Regions from separate parts of the Brachybacterium sp. GPGPB12 genome, predicted to be linked through region 2. Evidence: predicted binding sites of a transcription regulator. Region 2 holds the regulator's gene; the other holds the start of a gene.

Region 1 (4,413 bases), 1.1 Mb from region 2:
TCGCGAGCTCGGCGGGGGTGATCGCATCGATGTGCTCGATGCGGATCCCCGCCTCGCGGGCCCGCTGCGGCGCCATCCGCTGTGCCCTCTCGCCGAAGAAGCGGCTCGAGACGGCGAGAAGCCGTCGGCCCTGGTGGTCCAGCACGTAGACGCCGTCGTAGGCGGTCTCCGGCGGGTCGAGCGCCTCCGCAGAACCGGAGTCGCGGGCGATATCCCGCACCGCGATCACGGAGCCGACCTCGGTCCAGCGGGCCCTGCGTGTGGGCCGGAAGAGGCCGCGCGACTCGAAGCCGTCCTCGTCCAGCTGCAGCCACAGGGTCACCACCCGCAGGGTCATCACGCCAGAGACGACCGCGACCAGCACCCACAGCACCAGCGGGAGGGTGAACAGGGGATCGTGCATGAGCTCCGGATGGCGCCAGAGCCGCTGCCCGACGAAGCTGATGATCACGAGGAACTCGAGCACGACCGCGAACACGAGGCCGATGATCAGCGCCCCGATCACCACGGCGGCAGGCGGCCCGTAGGTCCGCGTGGGGAGGTCCCCTCCGGCGGCCGCGGGCGCGTGTCCGGCGTGCTCGTCACCACTGCTCCTCCGACTCTCGTTCCCAGGACGGTCCCGGCGCATGCCGGGCGGGTCCGCTCATCTTAGGACTCGCAACGGACGGGCGAGCGCAGCGACCCGAGGAACGGACCTGCCCGTCGGACCTGGTGGGACCAGGGCCGGCGGGCACGTCATGAGGAGGCCGTGCGGCCGGGTCCTCCTCGCGCTCCTCACGCCGGTCACGGGCAGGTCGGTCTCCGGGGGCGCGGGCCGGCCGAAGTGCGGTGGCCCCGCGCGCAAGACGACGGGGCGGGCGGCGCGGGTCTCCCCGCACCGCCCGCCCCGTCGGGTCGGACGCGATCGGCGGACCCCGATCGTCGACTCGGAGGATCAGTCCTCCTCGTCCTCGTCCTTCTTCTCGATGACCAGGGTCTCGGTGGTCAGCACCAGGCCTGCGATCGAGGCCGCGTTCCGCAGGGCGGAGCGGGTGACCTTGACCGGGTCGATGATGCCGGCGGAGACCAGGTCGACGTACTCGCCGGTCGCGGCGTTCAGGCCGGTACCGACCTGAGCCTCCTTGACCTTCTCCACGACGACGTAGCCCTCGAGGCCCGCGTTCTCGGAGATCCAGCGCAGCGGCTCGACGACCGCACGGGCCACGGCGCGCACGCCCACGGCCTCGTCACCGGTCAGGCCGAGGTCGTCGACCAGCACGGAGGACGCCTGCACGATGGCGGAGCCGCCGCCGGCGACGATGCCCTCCTCGATGGCGGCGCGGGTCGCGGAGACCGCGTCCTCGATGCGCATCTTCTTCTCCTTGAGCTCCACCTCGGTGTGAGCCCCGACCTTGATCACGGACACGCCGCCGGCCAGCTTCGCGAGGCGCTCCTGGAGCTTCTCGCGATCCCAGTCGGAGTCGGTGTTCTCGATCTCGGCACGGATCTGCGCGACGCGGTCGGCCACGGCCTGGTCGTCGCCGGCCCCGCCCACGATGGTGGTGGAGTCCTTGGTGACGACGACGCGGCCGGCGTGGCCGAGCACGTCGGTGTCGACGGTCTTGAGGTCCAGGCCGAGGTCGGAGGTGACGACCTGGGCGCCGGTGAGCACGGCGATGTCCTGGAGCATGGCCTTGCGGCGGTCGCCGAAGGCGGGAGCCTTGACGGCCGCGCCCTTGAAGGCGCCGCGGATCTTGTTGACGACCAGCGTGGACAGGGCCTCGCCGTCGACGTCCTCGGCGATGATGAACAGCGGCTTGCCGCTCTCCACCACCTTCTCGAGCAGCGGGAGGATGTCGGCCACGGCCGAGATCTTGCCCTGGTGCAGCGAGCACCTGCGCGTCCTCGAGGACGACCTCCTGGCGGTCCGCATCGGTGACGAAGTGCGGGGAGATGAAGCCCTTGTCGAACTGCATTCCCTCGGTGAAGTCGAGCTCCATCGCGGTGGTGGAGGACTCCTCCACCGTGATGACGCCGTCCTTGCCGACCTTGTCGAAGGCCTCGGCGAGCAGGTCGCCGATCTCGCGGTCCTGGCTGGAGACCGAGGCGACCGACGCGATCTGGGCCTTGCCGTCGACCGGGGTCGAGATCTCCCCGAGCTTCTCGGAGAGGGCCTCGACGGCCTTCTCGATGCCGCGCTTGAGGGCGGCGGGCGCCGCGCCGGAGGCGACGTTGCGCAGACCCTCGTGCACGATGGCCTGGGCGAGGACGGTGGCGGTGGTGGTCCCGTCGCCGGCCACGTCGTTGGTCTTGGTCGCGACCTCCTTGGTGAGCTGAGCGCCGAGGTTCTCGTAGGGATCCTCGAGCTCGATCTCACGGGCGATGGTCACGCCGTCGTTCGTGATGGTGGGGGCGCCCCACTTCTTGTCGAGGACGACGTTGCGGCCCTTGGGCCCGAGCGTCACCTTGACGGTGTTGGCGAGCTTGTCCACGCCCCGCTCGAGCGCGCGGCGCGCGTCCTCGTTGTACAGGATCTCCTTGGCCATGGCTCAGGCCTCGATGATCGCGAGGATGTCGCGCGCGCCGAGGACCAGGAACTCCTCGTTGCCGTACTTGAGCTCGGTGCCGCCGTACTTGGAGAAGACGACCTTGTCGCCGACCTTGACGTCCATGGGGACGCGCTCGCCCTTGTCGTCGAAGCGACCGGCGCCGACGGCGACGACCTCGCCCTCCTGGGGCTTCTCCTTCGCGGTGTCCGGGATGACCAGGCCGGAGGCGGTGGTCTGCTCCGCCTCGAGCGGCTTGACGACGACGCGGTCCTCGAGGGGCTTGATGGAGACCGACATGCGGCTCACTCCTTCATGAAGAGATGGACTCTGTGTGAGTTCGGGGTCGGGGCCCGGGTCCGATCGTCGTCGCGGTGCCGACCGGGACGGGTCCCTCGTCGCAGCTTCTGGCACTCTCGGCCATCGACTGCCAACGGCGCTCACTCTAGGACGACGGCTGGCACTCACGCAAGGCGAGTGCTAGATCTGGGCCGGATGTGGTCAATGCGTCGCGCCGCACGCGTCGCCGCAGGCAACGAACCCGGAGAAAGCCACCCGCGTGCACGCCGTACACCCGACTCCGCCGGCTCCGCGACTCCGGAGAGCGCGGCGACCGAGTTCGCGACGACCGGATTGCCACCCCTCCCGTTCCGCTCTTTCTTCCTTGGGCCGCGCCGCCCCTCGGGGTCGGCGTCGAGGCTCCGAGCCCGCAGGCCACAACCCCTGCTTCACCCGCCCCCCGCACCCCGAAAGGCTCGTGGGATGCCCAGGTCACACCCTTCTTGTGAACCCGATAACTTGTCGTCCCCGAAGGCGTGACGCCACGCCCCGCGCGCGATAGGACTGGGGATGTCGAGACCGACGGCGCACCTGCGATCCAGGGCCCGTCCGCAACGCTCACACCCCTCCGAACCCGAGGAGATCCTCCATGGCCTTCATCCGCACCCTCCGCTCCGCCCTCCGTCGCCGCGACGACCAGCTCGCGCAGGACATCGTCGAGACGGGCACGCACCGCGACCATCGCGACGATGCCACCGCCTCCGTCGCCCGTCACGGCTCCCAGGGCATCCGACCCTACGGCTTTGGCTACTGATCTCCTCAGGCGCGCCCCCAGCGCCGCCGCCGACGCCCCTGCAGGCAGTGCCTGCAGGGGCGTCGTGCATGTCCGGGCCGCGGATCAGCGCCCGGCGGCCTCGAGGATCTGCGCGACCTGCTCGGGGGTGAAGCGGTAGACCGGGCGCTCCGCATCGGCGAGGGTGTCGCCGGCGTTCGGCAACACCGAGCTGACCACGCGCGGCGCCCCCTCCCCCAGCTCCACCAGACTCACGCCCGACAGGGCGCGCGACTGCTCGTCCGCGCCCGCCCCGACGGGGTCGACCACGTTGGTGATCCCGGGGGCGACGTGCACCGGGATCCCGGCGATCTCACCGGTCATCTCGTGGTGGTAGTGGCCCGAGAGCACGATCCGCACGTCGGAGCCGTCGAGCACGGCGGCGAGCTCGTCGAGCCCGTCGAGGTCGAGGCCGCGCAGCGAGGGGTCGCCGCGACGAGCGGCGGGTGGTGGATCGCGAGCACGGTCCCGCCGGGCGCGGGCTCGGCGAGGACTCCGCGCGCCAGTCCAGTCCAGCTGCTCGGGATCGAGGTGCCCGTAGCCGGCGCCGGGGACGCTCGAGTCGAGCACGACCACGCGGGCCCCTCCGGCCAGCGCCACGACCCGGTCCTGGCTCGGCGCGGTCCGCTCGCCCGGGGCGACCGCCTCGCCGTAGACGGCGGAGACGTCGTGGTTGCCCATGACGATCGCCAGCGGCGCGTCGAGAGCGGCGGCGAAGGGGTCGAGGATCTCGTGGAGCAGGCGATAGCTCTCGGCGGTGCCGTCCTCGGAGGCGTC
Region 2 (4,413 bases):
CGGGGCCGGCGGTGGAGGAGCGCAGCACCTCGGGGCCCAGCGGCACCGTCCGGGCACCGGCCTCGCGCGCGCCTCCAGCTCGGAGTCGTCGATCCCGCCCTCGGGGCCGACGACCACGACGATCTCCTCCATCCCGGCCTCGCTCGCACCGCGCGGCTCCTCGGCGAGGCTCATCACGCCGACGGACTCCTGCTCGTGCAGGACGAGCACGAGCGTCCCGTCGGCCGCGCGGGCGCGCAGGTCCTCGACGAGCGCGCTCGTGGTCATCGGGGCGTCGACCGCGGGGATGCCGGGCCGACGGCACTGCTTGACGGCGGCGCGGGCGGTGCCCTCCCACTTCGCGCGGCCCTTGGCGAGCTTCTCCCCCGCCATACGGAGACGGAGCGCTTCGCGATCCACGGGACGATGCGGTCGATGCCGAGCTCGGTCGCGGACTCGACGGCCTGCTCGTCGCGGCCGCCGGTCGCGAGGGCCTGCACCAGCGCGAGTCGGGGCAGACGCCGCACGGCCGGGGACGGGTCCGCGAGCAGGCACAGGTCGAGCGCCTCCTTGCGGGAGGCGGTGACCTCGGCGAGGACCTGTCGGCCGGGGGCGTCGGTGAGGAGCAGCTGCTCCCCACCCCGATCCGGGCGACCTTGGCCGCGTGGCGGCCCTCGTCGCCGGCGAGCTCGAGCTGGTCTCCCTCACGGGCGGCGGCGAGGGCCTCGTCGAGGATCAGGAAGCCGGGCGGGGTGGTGGGCACTGGCTCTCCCGCCTCAGAGGTTCAGGCGCTCGCGGAGCTTCGCGAACGGGCCGCCGTGGTTCTTGGGACGGGTGGCCTCGTCGCCGCGGAGGGCGGCGAAGCGCTCGAGCGGCTCGCGCTCCTCGTCGGTGAGCGCGGTGGGCACGTCCACGTCGAGCACCACGCGGATGTCGCCGCGGCGCTCGCGGCGCAGCGGGGTGACGCCGAGGCCCTTGAGGACGATCTCCTCGCCGGGCTGGGCGCCGGGGCGGATGTCGAGCTCCTGCTCCCCGTCGAAGGTCTCCAGCGGGATCGTCGCGCCCAGCGCGGCGGTCGTCATCGGCACGGAGACCGTGGTGACGAGGTCGTCGCCGGAGCGGTCGAACATCTCGTGGTCCTTGACGGACAGCTCCACGAAGAGGTCGCCGGAGGGGCCGCCGGCCTCGCCGGTCTCGCCCTCGCCGCGCCTGGATGCGGGTGCCGTTCTCGACGCCGGAGGGGATGCGCACGGTGACGGTGCGCTCGGTTGCGGTGCGGCCGTGGCCGGAGCGGCCGGTGCAGGGGCTCTCGATCACGTCGCCGTGGCCCTCGCAGGTGGGGCAGGGCGCCATGGTGACCATCTGGCCCAGCAGCGACTGCTGGACGCGCTGGACGTGGCCGGAGCCGTTGCAGGCGGTGCAGCGGGTCGGGCTTGTGCCCGGCTCGGCGCAGGAGCCGGAGCGGCGCTCGCACAGCACGGCGGTGCGGAAGGTGACGTCCTGCTCGGTGCCGAAGACGACGTCGCGCGGCTCGATCTTCACCCGGCGCGCACGTCGCCGCCGCGGCGCCGCCGCGGGACGGGGCCCTGGTTGCGCCCGCGCATCCCGGAGGCTCCGGCGAACATGTCGAAGATGTCGTTGAAGTCGAATCCGGCGCCGCCGCCGGGGAAGCCGCCCATGCCCGGGCCGCCGCCCATGTCGTACTGGCGGCGCTTGTCCGCATGGGAGAGGGTCTCGTACGCCTGGGAGACCTTCTTGAACTTCTCCGCCGCCTCCGGGTCCGGGTTGACGTCCGGGTGGAGGGTGCGGGCGAGCTTGCGGTACGCCTTCTTGATCTCCTCGGTCGAGGCGTCGCGGGAGACGCCGAGCGGCTCGTAGTAGTCGTCGTTCACAGGCGTGGGTCCTTCACAGGGGGTCGGGGGTCGGTCACGGCCGGCGACGGGCGCGGGGCCCGCCGGCGCGGTCATTCGAGGAATCGGGAGACGTAGCGGGCGATCGCCTGGACGGTCGAGATCCCGGCGGCGTAGTCCATGCGGCTGGGGCCGAGGATCGCGAGGTGGGAGCCGGCGCCGTAGCCCGCACCGACGAGCGCGGCCTGGTGCGGCGCCCGGTCGTGGAGCTCGGAGCCGATCCGCACCTGCACGTCCCCCGGGGAGACGTGCATCTCGGTGAACAGGCGCAGCGGCACCACCAGTTGCTCCTCGAGGACGTCCAGCGGCGGCTCGACGTCGCGGGCGAAGTCCTCGGCGGAGCGGGCGATGTTCGCGGTGCCCGCCATCATGATGCGGTCCTCGGCGCGGGTCGCGGCCAGCGCGGTGAGCGCCTCGGCCACCTCCGCGGCGGCGGGCCGCTCGGGGACGGGCAGGGACTCGAGGTATTCCGTCAGCGGCCCTGCGAGGTCGGTGACCTCCCGGCCGGCGACGGCGCGGTTGAGCTGGTCGCGCGGCGCCGCGTAGTACTCGGCGGGGCGGCCGGCGATGACGGGGACGGTGCGCTGGTCCACCCGCCCCGACTCGGTGATCAGCACGACCAGCAGCAGCGAGTCCGCGACCTTCACGAGCTCGACGTGGCGGATGCGGGCCTGGCGCCGGGCCGGGTACTGCACCATCGCGACCTGCTGGGTGAGCTGGGCGAGGAGGCGCACGGTGCGGGCCAGGAGCTCCTCGACGTCCCCCGCGTCCTCGAGCAGGGCGCGGATCGCTCGCTTCTCGGCGGCGGAGAGGGGCTTGACCATCGCGACGTGGTCGACGAAGGCGCGATAGCCCTTGTCGGTGGGGACGCGGCCGGCGGAGGTGTGGGGCTGGTGGATCAGCCCCTCCTCCTCGAGGACGGACATGTCGTTGCGGACGGTCGCCGCGGAGACGCCGAGCTCGTGCCGCTCCAGCAGCGACTTCGAGCCGACGGGCTCGCGCGTGGAGACGTAGTCCTCGACGATGGCGCCGAGGATCTGGAGCTTGCGGTCGTCCATGTCGTGCACCTCCTGCCGCGCGGTCCGGCACCGGGGCGTCCCGGCGCCCGGGTCTCCCTGGACATTGGCACTCTCCCATGCCAAGTGCCAATCGTACGCGTCCGCGGCGTGCTTCGCAGGGAGGCGTTCGCCACGGGGATACAGTGTCCGCCGTGTCCACCCCGCCTGCTCGCTTCCCCGACCGGTACGGCGCCGATGTGCTCTCCTCCGGTCCACCCGCCCATCACCGCCGCCGCCCCGTCGGCCGCGAGGTCCCCGCGCGGCCGCGACCTCGTCGTCGAGGAGGCCTCGACCGGCTTCACCGGCGCGATCACGCGCGTGGAGAAGACGGCCGGAGAGCTGATCGTCGAGCTGGAGGACGGCCGCGGCCGACGCCGCACCTTCCCGCTCGGGCCGGGCTTCATGATCGACGGGCGTGACCCGTGGTCCTCACCCGCCCGCAGGCGGCGCAGAAGGCGCCCGTCCGCAAGCGCTCCGCCTCCGGCTCGGTGTACGTCCAGGGGGCGAAGGCGCGCACCGCACGTGCCTCGCGGATCTGGGTCGAGGGCACCCATGACGCGGAGCTGGTGCAGAAGGTGTGGGGCCACGACCTGCGGATCGAGGGCATCGTCGTCGAGCGGCTCGAGGGCGCCGACAACCTCGCCGAGCGCGTGCGCGAGTTCGGCCCCTCGCCCGGCCGCCGGCTCGGGATCCTGGTGGACCACCTGGTGAAGGGGTCGAAGGAGTCCCGCATCGCGGCCGAGGTGATGGCCCTGCCGGGCGCCCGCGGGAACGTCACCGTGCTCGGCCACCCGTACGTCGACGTGTGGCAGGCCGTGAAGCCCGCACGCGTGGGGCTGAAGGAGTGGCCGCACATCCCCAGGGGGACGGACATCAAGGTCGGCTCCCTCGCCGCGCTCGGCTGGCCCCACGAGGACAAGGCCGACATCGGCCTGGGCTGGAAGCGGATCCTCTCCACGGTCCGCTCCTACGCCGACGTCGAGCCGACGCTCTCGGGGCGCATCGAGGAGCTCATCGACTTCGTCACCGTCGACCAGCGCTGACCGGGCCGCGGCACGGGACGGGGAGGCGAGCAGTCGATGCGCCTCTCGGCGCGGCCGACGGCGGCCCTCGGGAGCCCACCAGGGGGATATCCCCCAGCGGATGCGGCGGACCGCCGCGCTGACCGCGGGGTCTCCGGCTCGTTAGGGTGAACCCGTCACCCGAGACGACGGCCCCCGCGCCGACCGAGACGAAGAAGGATCCCATGAGCCAGACTCCGCATCCGCACGACCCGTACGGCACCGAGCCCGGCACCCCCGCCTCCGACTCGCTGCCCGAGCGGCCTGCCGCGCGCCCGGCCTCGGACCACCTCGACATCGACGCCCCTGCCGCCCCCGCGCCGCAGGAGCAGGGCGCGCGACCTCGGACCCGGCAGAGCATCCCTACGATCCGTTCGCGCAGTCCGCTCCCGGCGCGCGACCGTC

Evidence for each region. The regulator HrcA, encoded in region 2, represses chaperone genes, less so after heat shock. The targets are predictions, from matches to a motif close to TTNGCACTCGNNNNNNNCGAGTGCNAA.
Region 1: the regulator HrcA is predicted to act here: its motif matches at 2,983-3,009, upstream of groES (co-chaperone GroES).

The regions. Positions count from the first base shown of each region.
Region 1 is NZ_CP149573.1:3,313,777-3,318,189, reverse strand. Features, by position in the region: gene WKH84_RS19385 (hypothetical protein) at 1-508, opposite strand, end outside; partial or broken gene groL (chaperonin GroEL) at 935-2,525, opposite strand; gene groES (co-chaperone GroES) at 2,529-2,825, opposite strand; gene WKH84_RS19370 (hypothetical protein) at 3,454-3,618, shown strand; gene WKH84_RS19365 (metallophosphoesterase) at 3,703-4,413, opposite strand, start outside.
Region 2 is NZ_CP149573.1:470,912-475,324, forward strand. Features, by position in the region: partial or broken gene WKH84_RS02560 (16S rRNA (uracil(1498)-N(3))-methyltransferase) at 1-742, opposite strand, end outside; partial or broken gene dnaJ (molecular chaperone DnaJ) at 756-1,871, opposite strand; gene hrcA (heat-inducible transcriptional repressor HrcA) at 1,943-2,947, opposite strand; partial or broken gene WKH84_RS02575 (DUF3097 domain-containing protein) at 3,091-3,990, shown strand.